Regions from separate parts of the Streptomyces sp. NPDC051740 genome, predicted to be linked through region 2. Evidence: riboswitches for the same ligand, from Rfam matches in the RefSeq annotation. Region 2 holds a riboswitch; each other region holds the start of a gene.
The links. A riboswitch is a leader RNA that binds a small molecule or an ion and turns the genes downstream of it on or off. The one in region 2 is predicted to bind cobalamin.
Positions count from the first base shown of each region.

Region 1 (7,677 bases), on a different contig from region 2:
AGTTCGTCCACGACGCGGCCAACTGGCTGGCCACCTGGTCACGTGACCTCTTCACCTTCGACGAGGCCTGGGCCCGCGTGGTCGCCGGCTACGGACTCGCCGCCGTCGTCTACCTCTTCATCGGCCACGCCATCGCGGGCCGCCTCCGCCGGTACTGAGGCGGCCCCGGCCCCGGACCTCACAACCAGCTGGTCACGTGACCCGGGGGTCTGGGGGACACCCCCAGTGAACACAGCACCTTCGACGAGGCCTGGGCCCGCGTGGTCGCCGGCTACGGACTCGCCGCCGTCGTCTACCTCTTCATCGGCCACGCCATCGCGGGCCGCCTCCGCCGGTACTGAGGCGGCCCCGGTCGGCTCAGGTGAGCGGGCAGCAGTCCGGGTCCAGGCCCCTGGGCAGCAGGTCGCCGCCGAACACCGCGCAGGTGGCCTCGTGGCCGCCGAGGGCGGCGACCGCCAGGAGCAGTGAGCCGGCGGTCCAGGTGGTCAGTTCGCGCGGCCAGATCGCGTCGTCGTCGAAGACGTAGCCCGTCCAGTACAGGCCGCTCTCCGGATCGCGCAGGTGCTGGATCGACTGGAGCACCTCCAGCGCGCGGTCGGACTCGCCCATCGCCCAGAGGGCCAGGGCGAGTTCGGCCGACTCGCCGCCGGTCACCCACGGGTTGGGCACCACGCAGCGCACCCCGAGTCCGGGGACGACGAAACGGTCCCAGCCCTCCTCGATACGGGCCTTGGCCTCCGCGCCGGTGAGCGCGCCGCCGAGCACCGGGTAGTACCAGTCCATGGAGTAGCGGTCCTTGTCGAGGAACCGCTCCGGGTGGTGCCGGATCGCGTGCCGCAGCGCGCCCGCCGCCAACTCCCAGTCCGGCTGCGGCTCTTCGCGCTGCTCGGCGATGGCGAGCGCGCAGCGCAGCGCGTGGTGGACGGACGAGGAACCGGTGAGCAGCGCGTCCGCGGTGGGCGTGCCGTCGTCGTCGCGCCGCCAGCCGATCTGCCCGCCGGGCTGCTGCAGCCGCAGCACGAACTCCACCGCCGCGTACACCACGGGCCACATGCGGTCCAGGAACGTGTCGTCGCCGGTGGAGAGGTAGTGGTGCCACACCCCGACCGCGACGTAGGCGACGAAGTTGGTCTCCCGGCCCCGGTCGGTGACGTCGAGCGGGTCGCCGTCGGCGTAGGCCGCGTACCAGGAGCCGTCCGCCAACTGGTGCCGGGCCAGCCACAGATAGGCCCGTTCGGCGGCGTCGTGCTCGCCCGCCGTGTCCAGGGCCATCGCGGCCTCGACGTGGTCCCACGGGTCGAGGTGGTGCCCCCGGAACCACGGGATCGCCCCGTCCTCCCGCTGCGCCGCGAGGATACCGGCGACGGTCGTGGCGGCCTGGTCGGCCGTGAGGACCCCGGGCAGGACCAGGTGTTCGGTCCGGGAGGTCGTCACGTGGCGTCCGCCCCGGCCCCGGCCGCGGCGCGCGGCAGGTGCGGTTTGGTCGCGTACGCCACGAAGCTCTTGCCGATCAGCGGGTTCAGCGCCTGCTCCGCGACCCGGGTGGCCAGCGGCTTCTTCATGATGTCCCAGACCAGCAGCTTGTGGTACGCCCGTACCGGCAGCGCCTTGTCGTTGTCCACGCCGAACGCGCACTTCAGCCACCAGTACGGCGAGTGCAGCGCGTGCGCGTGATGGCTGCCGTACGGACGCAGGCCCGCCCCGCGGATCTTCGCCAGCAGTTCGTCCGCCTTGTAGATGCGGATGTGGCCGCCCTCGACCTCGTGGTAGGCGTCGGACAGCGTCCAGCACACCTTCTCCGGGCCGTAGCGCGGCACGGTGATGGCGATCCGGCCGCCGGGCTTGAGCACGCGCACCATCTCGGCGAGGACACCCTTGTCGTCCGGGATGTGCTCCATCACCTCGGAGATGATGACGACGTCGAAGGACTCGTCGGGGAAGGGCAGGGCGAGGGCGTCGCCCTCCATGGCGGTGGCGGTGGCCCCGACGGGTGCCTCCCCGGCCTCCTTCATCGCCGCGAACCACTTGGCGACCTCGCGGATCTCCTCGCCGTTCCGGTCCAGCGCCACGACCTGCGCGCCGCGCCGGTAGCACTCGAAGGCGTGCCGGCCGGCCCCGCAGCCGAGGTCCAGGACGCGGTCGCCCGGGGCGAGCGGGAACCGGGAGAAGTCGACGGTCAGCACGTGGCCCTGCTTTCGCGGTCGGAGGTGTCGGCGGCGTGCACGGGCACGGCGGCGGCCGTGTCCGTGGGGGTGTCGGGACCGGCGTCCCCGGCGGCCGGGGCGTCGGGGGTCGCGGGCGCGGGGCGGTCGACGGCCCCGGTCGCGGCACGGTCCGCGGGCCGGGCACCGGGGCGGTCGGCAGCCCCGGCACCGGGGCGGACCGCGCCCGTGTCCCGGCCCGCACCCGCCATCGCCTCGCGGTAACGGGCCACCGTGCCCTGGGCCGCACGCGTCCAGGTGAAGTGCCGCAGCACCCGCTCCCGTCCGGCCGCCCCGAGCCGGGCGCGCAGTTCCGGGTCGCCGAGCAGCCGGGTCAGCGCGGCGGCCAGCGCCCCCGCGTCGCCGGGCGGTACGGCGAGACACGTCTCCCCGTCGCGGCCGGCCACCTCGGGGATCGCCCCGCCGGTGGTGGCGACCAGCGGGGTGCCCGTGGCCATGGCCTCGGCGGCCGGCAGGGAGAACCCCTCGTACAGCGACGGCACGCACGCGACCTGCGCCGACCGCACGAGGTCGACGAGTTCGGCGTCCGAGATGCCCTTGACGAACTCGACGGCGCCTTCGAGGCCGTACCGCTCCACGGCCTGCGCGACGGGCCCCTCCACGGGCCGCTTGCCGACCACGACGAGGTGTGCCCCGGGCTGCTCGGCCCGTACCTTCGCCAGCGCCTCGACGAGGAAGACCAGCCCCTTCAGCGGTACGTCCGCGCTGGACGTGGTCACGATCCGGCCCGGTACGACCGGCACCGACGGATCGGGCGCGAACAGGTCGGTGTCGGCGCCGATGTGGACGACGTGGATACGGTCCTGCCGTACGCCGAGATCGTCGACGATCTCCTGGCGGGAGCTGCCGGAGACGGTGAGCACGGACGGCAGACGGCGCGCCACCCTCTTCTGCATCCGCGTGAAGGCGTACCAGCGGCGCACCGAGTAGCGCCGCTGCCAGTTCCCGGCGGCGTCCAGCTCCAGCCGCCGGTCGACGGTGATGGGGTGGTGGATGGTGGTCACCAGGGGAGCGCCGAGGTCGCCGAGCAGGCCGTAGCCGAGGGTCTGGTTGTCGTGGACGACGTCGAAGTCGCCGCGCCGGGCGCGCAGATGGCGGCGGGCGCGCAGGGAGAACGTCAGCGGCTCGGGGAAGCCGCCGGTCCACATCGTGCCGACCTCGAGCGCGTCGATCCAGTCCCGGTACTCGTCGCGCTTCGGGGTGCGGAAGGGGTCCGGCTGGCGGTAGAGGTCGAGGCTGGGCAGTTCGGTGAGGGTGGGGCCGTCGCAGTCCTCGCCCTCCACCACGTCCAGGACCGGGTACGGCTGGGCGCCGATGACCTCGACGCGGTGTCCGAGGCGGGCGAGTTCGCGGGAGAGATGGCGTACGTAGACGCCCTGCCCGCCGCAGAACGGGTTTCCCTTATAGGTGAGGAGTGCGATGCGGAGCGGTCGCAAGCCGTCGGATGCGGGCCCCCGCGAGGGCCCGGCCTGACTGGCCTCAGCGGTCACTCTGGGCCCCCTTCTCCCTGCACTGTCCCGCGAGATTACGCCGGGAGGCTGATCTAGAACAAGTTTCAGAGTTGATCGTTCGGAGGATCCGAATCTACCGGCAGGTAGGGGTACCGGAAGCAGTGGATCAGGTGATTCACGCCACGACGGACGACATGCCATGCTGTCTGATCATCCACCCTCACCGACTGTCACGGACGGGACCCATGCCTGCGGAAGCCAACAGGGACAAGGCGGCCAGGGCAGCCACAACGGACAAGGCGGGCAAGGCGGCGGCGACGGCGGGGCCCGGCACCGCGCGGCCCGCCCCGGCCTCGCCGCTCACCGAGCGCCAGGAGGCGCGTCGCCGCCGCATCCTGCGGACGTGCGCACAGCTGGCCTGCCGGGGCGGTTTCGACGCGGTGCAGATGCGTGAGGTCGCGGAGTCCTCGCAGGTGGCGCTCGGCACGCTGTACCGCTACTTCCCGTCCAAGATCCATCTCCTGGTCGCGACCATGCAGGACCAGCTGGAGACCCTGCACGGCACGCTGGGGAAGAAGCCGCCGGCCGGTGAGACCCCGGCCGAGCGGGTCGCGGAGACCCTGATGCGGGCCTTCCGCGCGCTCCAGCGGGAGCCGCACCTGGCCGACGCGATGGTGCGCGCCCTGACGTTCGCGGACCGCAGCGTGAGCCCGGAGGTCGACCAGGTCTCCCGGCAGACCACGACGATCATCCTGGACGCCATGGAGCTCACCGATCCCACACCCGAGCAGCTCTCGGCCGTCCGGGTCATCGAGCACACCTGGCACTCGACCCTGATCACCTGGCTCTCGGGCCGCGCCTCCATCGCCCAGGTCAGGATCGACATAGAGACGGCGTGCCGCCTGGTGGACCTGACGGCCCCGAGGGGCCCGATGGCCACTGACGACCATCGGTGATCACCGGCGAGACCTTCGAAGCCTTTCCGGGGGCGTGCGGGTGCGGTGCGCGTCCCATGGTTGACGTGACCCTGCTCACCGAAGCCACCCCTGGCCCCTTCCCTACGGGCGGGTAGAGTGTCGGCGTCGTCATCACACCGTACGGGGGGAAGCCGGTGCAATTCCGGCGCTGACCCGCAACCGTAAGCCGCCCCGAGGCGGTGAGCCGGACTGCCCCGCACGGTCCATGACCGGCTCACGTGCCCGGCGGACCCGTCGGCGCACCGGCACCGTCGAGGTATACGGAGCCGAGCCGCCGGGGTGTCCCGCGCTGCCCGGCTCCCCGCAGGGAAGAAGGCACCCGCCGATCATGAATGTTCGCCGCAGCGCAGCGGTCCTGGCCGCCGTCGCCGTGATCGGCGCCGCCACCCCGGCCGCCGCCGACACCACCCCGTCCCCGTCACCGTCCCAGGCGCTCCCCTCCGCCCTGTACGGCGACGGCGACCCGCAGTACGACGGCGTCTGGCGCCAGTCGCTCGCCCTGCTCGCCCAGCACACCGTGGGCGTCGAGCCGTCGAAGGCGGCCGTCGGCTGGCTCACCGGCCAGCAGTGCGCCGACGGCTCCTTCGCCCCGTACCGCGCCGACACCGCCGAGGCGTGCGACGCGAAGACGATGGCCGACACCAACCAGACCGCCGCCGCCGTCCAGGCCCTCGCCGCGCTCGGCGGCCACGACGACGTCACGAAGAAGGCCGTCGACTGGCTGAAGTCCGCGCAGAACAAGGACGGCGGCTGGGGCTACGTGGCGGGCGGCGCCAGCGACACCAACTCCACCTCCGTCGTCGTCGGCGCGCTCGCGGCCGCCGGTGAGAAGCCGGCCGAGGTGAGGAAGGACGGCAAGTCCCCCTACGACGCCCTGCTGAAGCTGGCGCTGCCCTGCGAGGGCGACGGCGCGGGCGCGTTCGCCTTCCAGCCGGACAAGAAGGGCGAACTGGTCGCCAACGCGGACGCGACGGCGGCGGGCGTGCTCGGCTCGCTCGGTGCGGGCCTGGTCGTCGAGCCCGGCAAGGACGGCGCCGGGGAAGCGGCGTGCGAGAAGGCCGGCGGCCCCGGGCAGGCCGCCGCCAACGGTGCCGCGTACCTCACCGACGCCCTCGCCGAGGACGGCCACCTCACCTCCGCCCTCGCCGGCGCCGAGGACCAGCCCGACTACGGCAACACCGCCGACGCGGTGGTCGCGCTCGCCGCGCAGGGTGCCGGCGAGCAGGCCGGGAAGTCCCTGTCCTGGCTGGAGAAGAACGCCGCCGGCTGGGCGGCGCAGAGCGGCCCCGCCGCCTACGCCCAGCTGATCCTCGCCGCCCACGCGACCGGCGCCGACCCGCGCGACTTCGGCGGCACGGACCTGGTGAAGCAGCTCGGCGCGACCGGCCCGGCCGCCGGGAAGACCACGGAGGCCGAGGCGGACGAGAAGAAGGACGAGTCCGAGTCCGCATCGGACTCCGGCTTCGGTGTCTGGTGGTTCGTCGGCATCTGCCTGGTCGCCGGCATCGGCATCGGCTTCCTGATCAGCGGCCGTACGAAGCGGCAGCAGCCGTGATCCGCCGGGCCGCAGTCCTGTTCCTGGCCGCGCTCCTGCCCCTGTCGGCGGGCGCGGGCCAGGCGCAGGCCGCCGGCTACCGCTACTGGTCTTTCTGGGAGCAGGACGGCACGGCATGGACGTACGCGGACCAGGGCCCGTCCCTCGCCCGCCCCGCCGACGGCGACGTCCACGGCTTCCGCTTCTCCGTCAGCGAGAACTCCGCCGACGCGACGAAGCCGCGTGGCACCGCCGACTTCGACACCATCTGCGCGCAGACCCCGGCGGTCGACGGCAGGAAGCGCGTGGCCCTGGTCATCGACTTCGGCACCCCCGCCGACGCCCCGTCCGGCGAGACCCCGCCGGCCGGCCGCACGGCCTGCGCCCAGGTCCCCGAGGACGCCACCACGGCCGAGGCCCTGGCCTCGGTGGCCAAACCCCTCCGTTACGACACCAACGCCCTGCTCTGCGCGATAGCGGGCTACCCGGAGAAGGGCTGCGGAGAACAGGTCTCGGCGGAGAAGGCCCCCGCCCCCGCGGAGGAAAAGCCCGAGCCGGACGACTCGGGCCCGTCGGTGGGCTTGATGGCCGGAATCGCCGCGGTGGCCCTCCTCGGAGCAGCAGCCGTCTGGCAGGCCCGCCGCCGTGCGTAACGCACCCGGCTGCGGGCCATCGTGCCCGCCCGACCGCGGGCAGTCGTGCCTCCCCCAGTGCCTGAAACGGCCTGGGAGGTACCCCCAGGGCGGCACGGGTGGGCGATGGGGGTCCCCCCGCTCGAGCGAAGCCGAGAGTGGGGGAGGCACCCCGCGAACGCCGGGCCGCGCAACACCCCCCGCCCAGCGACAGCACCGGCACCGGCACCGGCACCGGCACCGCCCCCAACTCCACCCCGGCGCCTGGTGGCTCTGGTCCCTCTCCCTCGGCACAGCCGCCACCCGCACCACCAACCCCCTCCTCCTCACCCTCCTCATCACCGTCTCCGCCTACGTCGTGGCTACCCGCCGCCCCCACACCCCCTGGTCCCGCTCCTACGGCGCCTTCCTCAAACTCGCCCTCGCCGTCATCCTCATCCGCCTCACCTTCGCCGTGGTCCTCGGCTCCCCCATCCCCGGCACGCGCGTCCTCATCCACCTCCCCGAAGTCCCCCTCCCCCACTGGGCCCAGGGCATCCGCCTCGGCGGCAAGGTCACCGCCGAAGCCCTCACCTTCGCCCTGTACGACGCCCTCCGCCTCGCCACCCTCCTCATCTGCGTGGGCGCCGCGAACGCCCTCGCCAACCCCTCCCGCCTCCTCAAATCCCTCCCCGGCGCGCTGTACGAACTCGGCGTGGCCGTCGTCGTCGCCCTCACCTTCGCGCCCCACCTCATCGCCGACGTCCAGCGCCTGCGCGCCGCCCGCCGGCTGCGGGGCCGGCACGACAAGGGCATCCGCGGCCTGCTCCAGGTCGGACTCCCGGTCCTGGAGGGCGCGTTGGAACGCTCGGTCGCCCTCGC
Region 1 is NZ_JBITCL010000002.1:582,095-589,771, reverse strand. It holds gene ACIA6T_RS05730 (hypothetical protein) at 1-158, shown strand, start outside; gene ACIA6T_RS05725 (prenyltransferase) at 358-1,434, opposite strand; gene ACIA6T_RS05720 (class I SAM-dependent methyltransferase) at 1,431-2,183, opposite strand; gene ACIA6T_RS05715 (glycosyltransferase family 4 protein) at 2,177-3,712, opposite strand; gene ACIA6T_RS05710 (TetR family transcriptional regulator) at 3,919-4,629, shown strand; cobalamin riboswitch at 4,729-4,866, shown strand; gene ACIA6T_RS05705 (prenyltransferase/squalene oxidase repeat-containing protein) at 4,979-6,205, shown strand; gene ACIA6T_RS05700 (SCO2322 family protein) at 6,202-6,837, shown strand; gene ACIA6T_RS05695 (energy-coupling factor transporter transmembrane component T) at 6,830-7,677, shown strand, end outside.
Region 1: another riboswitch for cobalamin. It lies ahead of ACIA6T_RS05705 (prenyltransferase/squalene oxidase repeat-containing protein); the one in region 2 lies ahead of ACIA6T_RS25035 (cobalamin biosynthesis protein).

Region 2 (7,677 bases):
CCCCTCTTACGGTCACCACGATGCCCGTTCCAGTTCATCTTCCGTTCACCCTGGTTACCTACGTTCGACCAGCCAATGACCTCGAACGATTGCCTGGGTAAATGGAAAACTTCTCGCTGATCCTCGCGATTGTGGTGGTAACCGCACTCGCGTTCGATTTCACGAACGGTTTCCACGACACCGCGAACGCGATGGCAACGACCATTTCGACCGGTGCTCTCAAACCCAAGGTCGCGGTGGCCATGTCCGCCGTGCTGAACCTTGTGGGCGCTTTTCTCTCGGTGGAGGTCGCCAACACGATCTCCAAAGGACTCGTCGACGAGTCCGGCATCCGTCCCGAGGTCATCTTCGCCGCGTTGGTCGGCGCGATCCTCTGGAACCTCCTGACCTGGCTGGTCGGTCTGCCGTCCAGCTCCTCGCACGCCCTCATGGGCGGTCTGATCGGCGCCGCCGTCGCCTCCGCCGGTCTCGGCGCGGTCCACGGCGACGTCCTCGTCACCAAGGTCCTGCTCCCCGCGATCGCCGCCCCGCTGGTGGCCGGCATTGCCGCCATGTTCGCCACCCGGCTGACCTACCGCCTGGGCCGCAAGGCCGACGGCAAGGCCTCCGAGAAGGGCTACCGCGCCGGACAGATCGCCTCCGCCGGCCTGGTCTCCCTGGCCCACGGCACCAACGACGCCCAGAAGACGATGGGCATCATCACCCTCGCCCTGGTCGCCGGCGGCGCCGTCGCCCCCGACTCCGACCCGCCGCTGTGGGTCATCCTCTCCGCGGGCATCGCCATCGCGATGGGCACCTACCTCGGCGGCTGGCGCATCATCCGCACCATGGGCAAGGGCCTGACCGACCTCCAGCCGCAGCAGGGCTTCGCCGCCCAGACCAGTGCCGCGACGGTCATCCTGGCCTCCTCGCACCTCGGTTTCTCCCTCTCCACCACGCATTCCGTTTCCGGTTCCGTGATGGGCGCGGGCCTGGGCCGCAAGGGCGGTGTCGTCCGCTGGTCGACGGCCACCCGGATGTTCGTCGCCTGGGGCCTGACGCTGCCGGCGGCGGCCCTGGTCGCGGCGCTCGCCGAGTGGGTCTGCGGCTTCGGCGACTGGGGCACCGCCCTCGTGGCCGTCTTCCTGGTCGCCTCCAGCGCCGCCATCTGGAAGATCTCCCGGCGCGAGGTCGTCGACCACACCAACGTCAACGACCACGACGAGGCGCCGGACGAGGAGCCGCCCGGCGTGGTGACGCAGGCGATGGCCGCGGTCACCCCGCCCCCGGCGGGCACCGTGACCGACGACCTCTCGGCCACCATCCCGGCGCCGGTCCCCACCGACCCCGCGGCCCCGGCGGCCCCGTCGGCCGCGACCACCGTCTGACCGCGACCCGGTACGAAGGAAGAAGAGCACCATGAAGATCGACTGGGCGGCCCTCGGTTCCGTCTTCGGCGTCAGCCTCGTGGTCACCGTGGCCCTGGTGGGCCTGTTCACCCTCGGCATCAACGGCCTGTCCCGCCGCGAGCGGGCCGCCGCCCAGGGCCAGTCCGCGGCCCTGGCGGTCACCGGCGCCTACGCCTGCTTCGCGGCGTGCACGGCGGCGGTGGGGTACGGCATCTACCTGATCATGGCCTGATCCACAGGCCGCACACGTGAGCGGGCGGGGGGGGGGGGGGGGGGGGGGGGGGGGGGCGGGGGGCGGCCGGCGGGGGGGGGGCGGGGGGCCCCGGCGGGGGGGCCCCCCCCCCCCCCCCCCCCCGCCGCCGGCCCCCCCCCCCCCCCGCCCCCCCCGCCCCCCCCCCCCCCCCCCCCCCCCCCCCCCCCCCCCCCCCCCCCCCCCCCCCCCCCCCCCCCCCCCCCCCCCCCCCGCTCGTACGGGTGCGCACCTCCGCGCCCCCGCTCGCGGGTTCACCCACCGGAACCCCTCTGTGGGCCTCAGCACACTTCAGCCTCGCAGGTCAACGGCAAGTTGACGGCCCTTCCGGGGCCGTGGTGGACTGCCTCAGCCACTACGGCGGCAGGAGAGGAAGCCGGTGCGATTCCGGCGCGGTCCCGCCACTGTCACCGGGGTGAACACCCCGGGAGCCAGGAACTCTCACCGCCGGTCTCGTCGAACCAGGGCGTGGACACCCTGAGTGAGGACATAACGCCATGCGCGGCTGCCTGCCGAGGTCGATCAGCGACACACCGCCCCGCCCCGGGGCCACTCCCGCCGGATCCTTCACCGGCTGATCCCATGGGTGCCGATCGCGTGTTCGCGTACGGCGCCGCCGCCGGCCTCCTCGGCGACCTGCTGTTCGGCGATCCCCGCCGAGGGCATCCGGTCGCCGCTTTCGGGCGGGCCGCGGCTGCCGTGGAACGAGTGCTGTGGCGGGACGACCGGGGCCGGGGCGCGGTGCACACCGCCGTGTGCGTCGGCGGGACCGTCGCGCTGGGCGCCCTCGCCTCCCGCCGCGTACGCTCCTCCCCCGCCGCCTCCGCCGCCCTGACCGGTGTCGCCACCTGGGCCGTCGTCGGCGGGACCTCGCTGGCCCGGGAGGCCCGCGCCATCGGGCGGGCGCTGGAGGCCGGGGACGTCGAGGCGGCGCGGGCGCGGCTGCCGCACCTGTGCGGCCGGGACCCGCAGGCCCTGGACGCCGACGGGATCGCCCGCGCGGTGGTCGAGTCCGTCGCCGAGAACACCTCCGACGCCGTGGTGGGCGCGCTGGTGTGGGGTGCCGTCGCCGGGGTGCCGGGCCTGCTCGGCTTCCGGGCCGTCAACACGCTGGACGCGATGGTCGGCCACAAGTCGCCCCGTTACCGCCGCTACGGCTGGGCCTCCGCCCGCCTCGACGACGTCGCCGGCTGGCCGGGAGCGCGGCTGACCGCCGTCCTCGCCGCGCTCGCGGGACCGGACCCGCGCGGGGCCGTACGGGCGTGGCGCGCGGACGCCGCCGAGCACCCGAGCCCCAACGCCGGGCCCGTCGAGGCGTCCTTCGCGGGCGCGCTCGGCGTACGGCTCGGCGGCACCCTCTCCTACGGCGGGCGGGTCGAGCACCGGCCCGTGCTCAACGGCGGCGGGCGTGCCGTCGCCGTGGCCGACATCGACCGGGCGGTACGGCTCTCGCGGCGGGTCGGCTGGCTCGCACTGGGGGTCGGTGCCGCCGCGCGGAGCGTCATGAAGGGACGTGCATCGTGAGCGGTGGGGGGCTGCTGGTCGCCGGGACCACCTCGGACGCCGGCAAGAGCGTGGTGACCGCCGGGATCTGCCGGTGGCTGGTGCGGCAGGGAGTGAAGGTCGCGCCGTTCAAGGCGCAGAACATGTCGCTGAACTCGTTCGTGACCCGGGAGGGCGCCGAGATCGGGCGGGCGCAGGCCATGCAGGCCCAGGCCTGCCGCGTCGAGCCGACCGCGCTGATGAACCCGGTGCTGCTCAAGCCGGGCGGTGAGCGGTCCAGCCAGGTGGTGCTGCTGGGCAGGGCCGTCGGTGAGATGAGCGCCCGCGGGTACCACGGAGGGCGGCAGCAGCGGCTCCTCGGCACGGTGCTGGACTGTCTGGAGCAGTTGCGGGGCACGTATGACGCGGTGATCTGTGAGGGGGCCGGCAGCCCGGCCGAGATCAACCTGCGCCGCACCGACATCGTCAACATGGGGATCGCCCGGGGCGCCGGCCTGCCGGTCCTGGTGGTCGGCGACATCGACCGGGGCGGCGTCTTCGCGTCCTTCTTCGGTACCGTCGCGCTGCTCTCCCCCGAGGACCAGGAACTGGTCGCCGGGTTCCTGGTGAACAAGTTCCGGGGCGACGTGTCGCTGCTGGAACCGGGCCTGGACATGCTGCACGGCCTGACCGGGCGGCGGACGTACGGCGTGCTGCCCTTCCGGCACGGGCTCGGCATCGACGAGGAGGACGGACTCCGGGTGTCGCTGCGCGGCACCGTACGGGAGTCCGCGGTGGCCGCGCCGGTCGGTGAGGACGTGCTGCGGGTCGCCGTGTGCGCGATCCCCCTGATGTCCAACTTCACCGACGTGGACGCGCTCGCCGCCGAACCGGGTGTCGTGGTGCGGTTCGTGGACCGTCCCGAGGAGCTGGCCGACGCCGACCTCGTGGTCGTACCGGGCACCCGCGGGACCGTACGGGCGCTGGAGTGGCTGCGGGAGCGCGGGCTGGCGGACGCGCTGAAGCGGCGGGCGGCCGAGGGGCGGCCCGTGCTGGGGATCTGCGGGGGCTTCCAGCTCCTCGGGGAGCACATCGAGGACGACGTGGAGAGCCGCGCGGGGCACGTCGACGGGCTCGGCGTCCTGCCCGTACGGGTGCGGTTCGCCCGCGAGAAGACGCTCACCCGGCCCGTCGGCCGGGCCCTCGGGGAGCCCGTCGAGGGGTACGAGATCCATCACGGGGTCGCCGAGGTGCTGGATGGGGAGCCCTTCCTGGACGGCTGCCGGGTCGGGCAGACCTGGGGCACGCACTGGCACGGCTCACTGGAGTCGGACGGTTTCCGCCGGGCCTTCCTGCGCGAGGTGGCGCGGGCCTCGGGCCGCCGCTTCGTGCCGGCCCCCGACACCTCGTTCGCCGCGCTGCGCGAGGAGCAGCTCGACCGGCTCGGCGACCTGATCGAACAGCACGCGGACACGGACGCGCTGTGGCGGCTCATCGAGTCCGGCGCGCCGCAAGGACTGCCTTTCATCCCACCGGGAGCGCCCGCATGAGCACTGTGTTGTTGTTGTCGACCGCCGACACGGACCTGCTGGCGGCCCGTGCCTCCGGCGCCTCCTACCGGATCGGCAACCCGACCCGCGTCGACGTCACGGACGAACTGCCCGCGCTGCTGGACGGGGCGGACCTCGCCGTCGTACGGCTGCTGGGCGGCAAGCGCGCCTGGGAGGACGGGCTCGCGGCGCTGAAGGCGTCCGGGATCCCTGCGGTGCTGCTCGGCGGGGAGACCGTGCCCGACGCCGAGCTGATGGCCGAGTCGACGGTGCCGGCCGGTGTGGTGGCGGAGGCGCTGCGGTACCTCGTCGAGGGCGGCCCGGACAACCTCACCGAACTGGCCCGGTTCCTGTCGGACACCGTGCTGCTGACCGGCGAGGGGTTCGAGGAGCCGCGCACGATGCCGGAGTACGGCGTCCACGGCGAACGCCCCCTGGAACAGGGCCGCCCGACGATCGGCGTGCTCTTCTACCGCGCGCACGAACTGAGCGGCAACACCGCCTTCGTGGACACGCTGTGCGACGCGATCGAGGCGCGGGGCGCCAACGCCCTTCCCGTCTACTGCGGTTCGCTGCGCGGCGCGGATCCCGAGCTGTACGCCCTGTTGTCGAAGGCCAACGCCCTCGTCGCCACCGTGCTCGCGGCCGGCGGCACGCACGCCTCGCAGGCGTCGGCGGGCGGTGACGAGGAGGCCTGGGACATCGGGGCGCTCGCCGACCTGGACGTGCCGGTGCTGCAAGGGCTCTGTCTGACGTCCTCGCGCGCCGCGTGGGAGGAGTCCGACGCCGCCCTGTCCCCCATGGACGCGGCGATGCAGGTCGCCATCCCCGAGTTCGACGGCCGGCTGATCACGGTCCCGTTCTCCTTCAAGGAGCAGGGCCCCGACGACGTCCCGGTGTACGTCGCCGACCCGGAGCGGGCCGCGCGGGTGGCCGGGATCGCCGTACGGCACGCCCGGCTGGGGCACAGGCCGAACGCGGAGAAGAAGGTCGCGCTGGTCTTCACCGCGTACCCGACGAAGCACTCGCGCGTCGGCAACGCGGTGGGGCTCGACACGCCGGCCTCGGCGGTGCGGGTGCTGGACGCGCTGCGGGACGCGGGCTATTCCCTGACCGAATACCCGGACAACGGCGACGAGCTGATCCACCGGCTGATCGAGGCCGGTGGCCACGACGTCGAGTGGCTGACCGAGGAGCAGTTGGCCGCCGCGCCCGCGCGGGTGCCGTTGGCGGACTACCGGGCCTGGTTCGAGAAGCTGGACCCGGAGCTGCGGGACGGGATGCGTCAGGCGTGGGGCGAGCCGCCGGGGTCGCTGTACGTCGACGGGGAGGACATCGTCCTCGCGTCGCTCCGGTTCGGGAACGTCGTGGTGATGATCCAGCCGCCGCGCGGCTTCGGGGAGAACCCGATCGCGATCTACCACGACCCCGACATGCCGCCGTCGCACCACTACATGGCGGCCTACCGCTGGCTGGAGAACAGTTTCGGTGCCGACGCGATCGTGCACATGGGCAAGCACGGCACGATGGAGTGGCTGCCGGGCAAGGGGCTGGGGCTGGGCGCCGGGTGCGCGCCGGACGCGGTGCTGGGCGACCTGCCGCTGATCTACCCGTTCATCGTCAACGACCCCGGCGAGGGCACGCAGGCCAAGCGGCGCGGGCACGCGACGGTCGTCGACCACCTGGTGCCGCCGATGGCGCGCGCCGACACCTACGGCGACCTCGCGAAGCTGGAGCAGCTCCTCGACGAGTACGCCCTGGTCTCCGACCTGGACCCGACGAAGGCACCGGCGGTCCGCGCGCAGATCTGGACGCTGGTGAAGGCCGCCGAGCTCCACCACGACCTGCATGTGGACGACCAGCCGGACGACGACGACTTCGACGAGTTCGTCATGCACATCGACGGCTATCTGTGCGAGATCAAGGACGTGCAGATCAGGGACGGCCTGCACATTCTCGGCGGCGGCCCGGTCGGTGAGCCGCGCGTGAACCTCGTCCTGGCGGTGCTGCGCGCCTCGCAGGTGTGGGGCGGGCAGGCGAACGCGCTGCCGGGTCTGCGGGCCGCGCTGGCCGCGCACTTCGGGCTGGTGGAGAAGGAGCTGCTGGCCGAGCCGGGTGCGCCGGTGAAGGTGCCGGTGGAGCTGACGGACCTGGTGGACGGCCCGGCGCGCACGGGCGCCGACGCGATCGACCTGCTGGAGCGGCTGTGCCGGCGGATCGCGGAGGGGATGGAGGAGCGCGGCTGGGCGGCCGACGCGGTCCCCGCGCTGGTGCGCGAGGCGCTGGGCGCGGAACTCCCCGACGCGGTGGCCGTGGTGCGGTTCGCGTGCGAGGAGGTCGTGCCCCGGCTGGCCCGTACGACGGACGAGATCGGGAACGTCCTGCGGGCGCTGGACGGCGGTTACGTCCCGGCGGGACCGTCGGGTTCGCCCACACGCGGGCTGGTCAACGTGCTGCCGACCGGACGGAACTTCTACTCCGTCGACCCCAAGGCGATTCCGTCGCGGCTGAGTTGGGAGGTCGGGCAGTCGCTCGCCGACTCGCTGGTGCAGCGGTATCTGCAGGACACGGGCGAGTATCCGAAGTCCGTGGGCCTGACGGTGTGGGGCACGTCGGCGATGCGCACCCAGGGTGACGACATCGCCGAGATCCTGGCGCTGCTGGGCTGCCGTCCGGTGTGGGACGACGCGTCGAGGCGGGTGACCGGGTTCGAGGTGGTCGGCCTGGAGGAGCTGGGCCGGCCGCGCATCGATGTCACGGTCCGCATCTCCGGGTTCTTCCGGGACGCGTTCCCGCACGTGGTGGGCCTGATCGACGACGCGGTGCGGGCGGTGGCGGAGCTGGACGAGCCCGCCGACCGGAACTACGTCCGCGCCCACGCCGACGAGGACACCGCCGAGCACGGCGACCGGCGCCGGGCCACGGCCCGCGTCTTCGGCTCGAAGCCGGGCGCCTACGGGGCGGGGCTGCTGCCGCTGATCGACGCGCGGAACTGGCGGTCGGACGC
Region 2 is NZ_JBITCL010000016.1:61,121-68,797, forward strand. It holds gene ACIA6T_RS25025 (anion permease) at 102-1,367, shown strand; gene ACIA6T_RS25030 (hypothetical protein) at 1,399-1,620, shown strand; cobalamin riboswitch at 1,961-2,099, shown strand; gene ACIA6T_RS25035 (cobalamin biosynthesis protein) at 2,221-3,162, shown strand; gene ACIA6T_RS25040 (cobyric acid synthase) at 3,159-4,670, shown strand; gene cobN (cobaltochelatase subunit CobN) at 4,667-7,677, shown strand, end outside.

Region 3 (7,677 bases), on a different contig from region 2:
TGGACAACGCCCGCTTCTTCGACGGCGACATCGACCAGGTACCGCACCACGTCATCACCCAGGGCATCGGCACCATCCTGGAGGCCCGCCACCTGGTCCTGCTCGCCACCGGCGAGGGCAAGGCGGACGCGGTCGCCGCGACCGTCGAGGGGCCGGTGGCGGCGGTGTGCCCCGCCTCCGCGCTCCAGCTGCACCCGCACGCCACGGTGGTCGTCGACGAGGCCGCCGCCGCCGAGCTGAAGCTCGCCGACTACTTCCGGCACACCTACGCCAACAAGCCGGAGTGGCAGGGGATCTGACCGCCCCCTGTGGTCTGGACCAGCCCCCGCCCCGGGGGTATACAAAGGGGATCACGGAGCGTGCGGGGCACACCCCCGCCCCGAGCCGTGCCACGATGTCAGCCGCGGCCGATGGGGATGTCGGTCGTTTCGGCACCCGGAGCCGGGAAGGCAGAGCATGAGCACCGACGTCAGCAGTGCGGAGAACGAGGGTGGGACCACGGTCCGTACCGCGCGTGTGCCCAAGTACTACCGGCTGAAGAAGCACCTGCTCGACATGACCGAGACGGCGCCGCCCGGCACTCCGGTCCCGCCCGAGCGCACCCTGGCGGCGGAGTTCGACACCTCGCGCACCACCGTGCGCCAGGCGCTCTCGGAGCTGGTCGTCGAGGGGCGCCTCGAACGCATCCAGGGCAAGGGGACCTTCGTCGCCAAGCCCAAGGTCTCCCAGGCGCTCCAGCTCACGTCGTACACCGAGGACATGCGCGCCCAGGGTCTGGAGCCCACCTCGCAGCTGCTGGACCTCGGCTACATCACCGCCGACGACCGGCTCGCCGGGCTGCTCGACATCACGGCCGGCGGGCGGGTGCTGCGCATCGAGCGGCTGCGCATGGCCAACGGCGAGCCGATGGCCATCGAGACCACCCATCTGAGCGCCAAGCGCTTCCCCGCGCTGCGCCGCAGTCTGACGAAGTACACCTCCCTCTACACCGCCCTCGCCGAGGTGTACGACGTCCATCTCGCGGAGGCCGAGGAGACCATCGAGACGTCCCTGGCCACCCCGCGCGAGGCCGGCCTGCTCGGCACCGACGTCGGTCTGCCGATGCTGATGCTGTCCCGGCACTCGCGGGACCGGGACGGACAGCCGGTGGAGTGGGTGCGGTCGGTGTACCGGGGCGACCGGTACAAGTTCGTCGCGCGCCTGAAGCGCCCCCAGGACTGAGTCCGCAGCAGGCCGCAGAGGGCTCGTACCGGGCCCCGAGCGGGCCCTGAGCGGGCTCGCGAAACCCGACGAAACGGGCGGTCGACAAGGTTTTCGTTGCTGTTGTCTCTCGGTTGAGCGGCACCTGGGTACCGCTATGCGGACGAGGGGTTACGACCGCGCTACGCCCTGCCCTACATTTCCGCGCATTGACGCCGGTGATCAGTGAGGGGACGGGAACCGTCTGATGTCACAAGCCCCAGAAACCACAGGAGGACCGGTGGTGACGCCCGTGCGCGTCGTCATCGCCCTCTGTCTCGTCGCACCGTTCGTGGCCATGTTGTGGGTCGGGTCCTACGCGAAGACCGACCCGACGTTCATCGGCATCCCGTTCTTCTACTGGTACCAGATGCTGTGGGTGCTGGTCTCCACCGCCCTGACGATGATCGCGTACAAGCTCTGGCAGCGTGACCAGCGCGCCCGCTCGGCCGCGAAGGGCGGTGCGTCGCAGTGAACGACGGCGTGAACGGCGTGGCACTCGCCGTCTTCATCTTCTTCTTCCTGCTGGTCACGGCCATGGGGTTCATGGCCGCGCGCTGGCGCAAGGCCGAGAACGAGCACAGCCTCGACGAGTGGGGCCTGGGCGGACGGTCGTTCGGGACCTGGGTCACCTGGTTCCTGCTCGGCGGCGACCTGTACACCGCGTACACGTTCGTGGCCGTACCGGCGGCGATCTACGCGGCGGGCGCGGCCGGCTTCTTCGCGGTGCCGTACACGATCCTGGTGTACCCGCTGATCTTCACCTTCCTGCCCCGGCTGTGGTCGGTGTCGCACAAGCACGGCTACGTCACGACGTCCGACTTCGTGCGCGGCCGGTTCGGCTCGAAGGGGCTGTCGCTGGCCGTCGCGGTCACCGGCATCCTGGCCACGATGCCGTACATCGCGCTCCAGCTGGTCGGCATCCAGGCCGTGCTGGACGTGATGGGTGTCGGCGGCGGCGAGGACACCAACTGGTTCGTCAAGGACCTGCCGCTGCTGATCGCCTTCGGCGTGCTGGCGGCGTACACGTACTCGTCGGGTCTGCGGGCCCCCGCGCTGATCGCGTTCGTCAAGGACACGCTGATCTACATCGTGATCGCGGTGGCGATCATCTACATCCCGATCAAGCTGGGCGGCTTCGACGAGATCTTCGCCAAGGCGAGCGAGGCGTACGGCCAGACCAACCCGGCCACGGGCGCGCCACGCGGTGCGCTGGTGCCGGGCGAGGCGGGCCAGTGGACGTACGCCACGCTGGCGCTCGGCTCGGCGCTCGCGCTGTTCATGTACCCGCACTCGATCACGGCGACGCTGTCCTCGCGCAGCCGTGAGGTGATCCGCCGCAACACCACGATCCTTCCGCTGTACTCCCTGATGCTGGGCCTGCTGGCGCTGCTCGGCTTCATGGCGATCGCGGCCGGGGTCAAGGTCGACAACGGCCAGCTGGCGATCCCGCAGCTGTTCGAGAACATGTTCCCGGACTGGTTCGCGGGCGTGGCCTTCGCGGCCATCGGCATCGGCGCGCTGGTACCGGCGGCGATCATGTCGATCGCGGCGGCGAACCTGTTCACCCGCAACATCTACAAGGACTTCATCAAGCCGGACGCGACGCCGAAGCAGGAGACCCAGGTCTCCAAGATCGTGTCCCTGCTGGTGAAGGTGGGCGCGCTGGTCTTCGTCCTGACCATGGACAAGACGGTCGCGATCAACTTCCAGCTCCTCGGCGGCATCTGGATCCTGCAGACCTTCCCGGCGCTGGTGGGCGGCCTGTTCACCCGCTGGTTCCACCGCTGGGCGCTGATCGGCGGCTGGGCGGTCGGCATGGTCTACGGCACGGCCGCCGCGTACGGGGTGGCCTCGCCGACGCAGAAGCACTTCGGCGGGTCGTCCAAGGAGATCCCGGGCATCGGGGAGATCGGCTACATCGGCCTCACCGCGTTCGTGCTCAACGTCCTGGTCACGGTCGTCCTGACCTTCGTCCTGAGGGCCGTCAAGGCTCCCGAGGGCATCGACGAGACCAAGCCGCAGGACTACACGGCGGACGCGGGCGACCCCGGCGTCCAGGTGGAGCTTCCGCCGGCCACGGCGGGCAGCAGCCACTGACGCCGGTGACGTACGACGACGGGCCGCCGGAGAAATCCGGCGGCCCGTCGTCGTACCCGTCCGGCAGACTCCCCCCATGGACATCGTCATCCGGCCGGTGGAACCCGGCGAGCACGAGGAACTCGGTGAGATCACCGCGCAGGCCTATCTGCTGGACGGGCTGCTCGACTTCGGGGAGAGCGACGCGTACCTCGGTGAGCTGCGGAACGTGGGGAAACGGGCGGCCGCCGCCGAGGTGCTGGTCGCCGTGGCGAACGGGTCGGTGCTGGGCGGGGTGACCTTCGTGCCGGGCCCCGGTCCGATGGCCGACATAGCGGGGCCGGGCGAGGCGGAGATCCGGATGCTGGCGGTCGCCCGCGCGGGCCGGGGACGGGGTGCCGGGGAGGCCCTGGTGCGTGCCTGCGTGGACCGGGCGCGGGCCGTCGAGGGGTGCGGACGGGTCGTGCTGTCGACCCAGCGCACCATGCGTGCCGCCCACCGCGTCTACGAACGGCTCGGTTTCACCCGCACCCCGGAACGCGACTGGAACCCGCTGCCGGAGCTGGACGACATCATGCTCCTCACCTATGAGTTGACACTCTGAGACCAGCGCGACACAAGATATGGGGTTGCTGGCGGCACCCGACACAAGATGTATGCTCATGCTCGCTGTCGTCGCAGGGGAATCCGGTGTGAATCCGGAACTGTCCCGCAACGGTGTACCCATGCCCGCGTACGCGTGTGCACGGGCGTCAGTCCGAGGACCTGCCGACAGTGCGCCCGGCCGTCCGGTCCGGGTGCCCTGACGTCCGGGCCTCGCGGAATGGGCCGGTGGACGCGACGCCGCGTGCGCTCGTGTACTGCCCCCTGCGCTCTTCGAGGCCCCCGTGCCGAGCGAGGGAGAGCCCCACGTGACCATCGCGCCAGCCGATCCGGCTTCAGCGATCGACGTGCCCGAGGAGAGCGGCGGCCCCGGTGCCGCGCTGCTGCGGACCCTGACCGAGCTGACCGCCGACCTGCCCGACGCCGACCCCGGCCGGGTCGCCGCCGCCGCGCTGCGCGGCCGGTCCGCTTCCGCCGACGAGGCGGAGCTGCGGGAGCTGGCCACCGAGGCGGCGGCCGGGCTCATCTCCGAGGACCCGGCCTACTCCCGGCTCGCCGCCCGGCTGCTGACCATCGGCATCCGCGCCGAGGCCGCCTCGCAGGGCGTCACCTCGTTCACCGGGTCCGTCGCGACCGGGCACCGCGAGGGCCTGATCTCCGACCGGACCGCCGCGTTCGTCCGGCTGCACGCCGCCCGTCTGGACGCGCTGATCGACACCGGGGCCGACGACCGCTTCGGCTACTTCGGCCTGCGCACCCTGCACAGCCGCTACCTGCTGCGGCATCCGGTCACCCGCAAGGTCGTCGAGACGCCCCAGCACTTCCTGCTGCGGGTCGCCACCGGACTCGCCGAGGACGACGGCGCCCGCTCCGTGGACGAGGTCGCCGCGCTGTACGGGCTGATGAGCCGCCTGGACTACCTGCCCTCCTCCCCCACGCTGTTCAACTCCGGCACGCGCCACCCGCAGATGTCGTCCTGCTACCTCCTCGACTCCCCCAAGGACGAGCTGGACTCCATCTACGACCGCTACCACCAGGTCGCCCGCCTCTCGAAGCACGCCGGCGGCATCGGCCTGTCCTACTCCCGCATCCGCGCCCGGGGTTCGCTGATCCGCGGCACCAACGGGCACTCCAACGGCATCGTCCCGTTCCTGAAGACGCTGGACGCCTCGGTCGCCGCCGTGAACCAGGGCGGCCGGCGCAAGGGCGCGGCGGCGGTCTACCTGGAGACCTGGCACTCCGACATCGAGGAGTTCCTGGAGCTGCGCGACAACACCGGCGAGGACGCCCGCCGTACGCACAATCTGAACCTCGCGCACTGGGTGCCGGACGAGTTCATGCGCCGGGTGAACGCCGACGCGCCCTGGTCGCTGTTCTCCCCGGCGGACGTGCCCGAACTGGTCGACCTGTGGGGCGAGGAGTTCGACGCGGCGTACCGGGCCGCCGAGGCGAAGGGCCTGGCGAGGAAGACCCTCCCGGCCCGCGAGCTGTACGGCCGCATGATGCGCACCCTCGCGCAGACCGGCAACGGCTGGATGACCTTCAAGGACGCGGCCAACCGGACGGCGAACCAGACCGCCGAGCCGGGCCACGTCATCCATTCCTCGAACCTCTGCACGGAGATCCTGGAAGTCACCGACGACGGGGAGACGGCGGTCTGCAACCTGGGATCGGTCAACCTCGGCGCCTTCGTGGACCGGGGGGACATCGACTGGGAGCGCCTCGACGAGACGGTGCGCACCGCTGTGACGTTCCTCGACCGGGTCGTCGACATCAACTTCTATCCGACCGGGCAGGCGAGCCGCTCCAACGCCAGGTGGCGTCCCGTCGGTCTCGGCGCCATGGGCCTCCAGGACGTCTTCTTCAAGCTGCGGCTGCCCTTCGACTCCCCCGAGGCGAAGGCGCTGTCCACGAGGATCGCCGAGCGGATCATGCTCGCCGCGTACGAGACCTCCGCCGACCTCGCCGAACGCAGCGGCCCGCTCCCGGCGTGGGAGAAGACCCGTACCGCCCGGGGCGTGCTGCACCCCGACCACTACGACGCCGAGCTCTCCTGGCCGGAACGCTGGGCGGCGCTGCGGACGCGGATCGCGGCCACCGGGATGCGCAACTCGCTGCTCCTGGCGATCGCGCCCACCGCCACCATCGCGTCGATCGCGGGCGTGTACGAGTGCATCGAGCCGCAGGTCTCCAACCTGTTCAAGCGCGAGACGCTGTCCGGGGAGTTCCTCCAGGTCAACTCGTACCTGGTGGACGACTTGAAGCGGCTCGGCGTGTGGGACGCGCGGACCCGTGAGGCACTGCGCGAAGCCAACGGCTCCGTGCAGGACTTCGCGTGGATCCCCGAGGACGTGCGACGGCTGTACCGCACGGCGTGGGAGATCCCGCAGCGCGGTCTGATCGACATGGCCGCCGCCCGCACCCCGTTCCTGGACCAGGCGCAGTCGCTGAACCTGTTCCTGGAGACGCCCACCATCGGCAAGCTCTCCTCGATGTACGCGTACGCCTGGAAGCAGGGCCTGAAGACCACGTACTACCTGCGCTCCCGCCCGGCGACCCGGATCGCCCGCGCGGCGCGCGCCACCACTCCCGTCCCGCAGGCGGCCGACCCCGAGGCCGTCGCCTGCTCCCTGGAAAACCCCGAGTCCTGCGAGGCCTGCCAGTGATGACCACCAAGAACCTGCTCGACCCCGGCTTCGAGCTGACTCTCCGCCCCATGCGCTACCCCGACTTCTACGAGCGCTACCGGGACGCCATCAAGAACACCTGGCACGTGGAGGAGGTCGACCTCCACTCGGACGTCGCCGACCTGGCGAAGCTCAGCCCGGAGGAACAGCACCTGATCGGACGGCTGGTCGCGTTCTTCGCGACGGGCGACTCGATCGTGGCGAACAACCTGGTGCTGACGCTCTACAAGCACATCAACTCCCCGGAGGCGCGGCTGTACCTGTCGCGGCAGCTCTTCGAGGAGGCGGTGCACGTCCAGTTCTATCTGACGCTCCTCGACACCTATCTGCCCGACCCGGACGACCGGGCGGCGGCCTTCGCGGCCGTGGAGAACATCCCGTCCATCCGGGAGAAGGCGGAGTTCTGCTTCAGGTGGATGGACTCGGTGGAGCGGATCGACCGGCTGGAGACACAGGCCGACCGCCGCCGCTTCCTGCTGAACCTCATCTGCTTCGCCGCGTGCATCGAGGGCCTGTTCTTCTACGGCGCCTTCGCCTACGTCTACTGGTTCCGCGGCCGGGGTCTGCTGCACGGCCTCGCCACCGGCACCAACTGGGTGTTCCGGGACGAGACGATGCACATGTCCTTCGCCTTCGACGTGGTCGACACCGTGCGCAAGGAGGAGCCGGAACTGTTCGACGAGCAGTTGGGCCGGCAGGTCACCGACATGCTGCGCGAGGCGGTCGAGGCGGAGCTGCAGTTCGCGCGGGACCTGTGCGGGGACGGGCTGCCGGGCATGAACACCGAGTCGATGCGGCAGTACCTGGAGTGCGTCGCCGACCAGCGGCTGGTCCGGCTGGGCTTCGCGCCGGTGTACGGCTCGGAGAACCCGTTCTCCTTCATGGAGTTGCAGGGGGTCCAGGAGCTGACGAACTTCTTCGAGCGGCGGCCGTCCGCGTACCAGGTCGCCGTGGAGGGCACGGTCGACCTGGACGAGGACTTCTAGACAGCCGGGCGCCCGGGTGCCGCCCCGCCGTCACGCCGCTCGCGCGGTGCGGTGCGGTGCGGCATTCGCCGCCGGGCGTGAGA
Region 3 is NZ_JBITCL010000008.1:132,782-140,458, reverse strand. It holds gene nagB (glucosamine-6-phosphate deaminase) at 1-299, shown strand, start outside; gene ACIA6T_RS15880 (GntR family transcriptional regulator) at 457-1,221, shown strand; gene ACIA6T_RS15875 (DUF3311 domain-containing protein) at 1,448-1,714, shown strand; gene mctP (monocarboxylate uptake permease MctP) at 1,711-3,339, shown strand; gene ACIA6T_RS15865 (GNAT family N-acetyltransferase) at 3,416-3,922, shown strand; cobalamin riboswitch at 3,938-4,106, shown strand; gene ACIA6T_RS15860 (ribonucleoside-diphosphate reductase subunit alpha) at 4,230-6,587, shown strand; gene ACIA6T_RS15855 (ribonucleotide-diphosphate reductase subunit beta) at 6,587-7,594, shown strand; gene ACIA6T_RS15850 (hypothetical protein) at 7,625-7,677, opposite strand, start outside.
Region 3: another riboswitch for cobalamin. It lies ahead of ACIA6T_RS15860 (ribonucleoside-diphosphate reductase subunit alpha); the one in region 2 lies ahead of ACIA6T_RS25035 (cobalamin biosynthesis protein).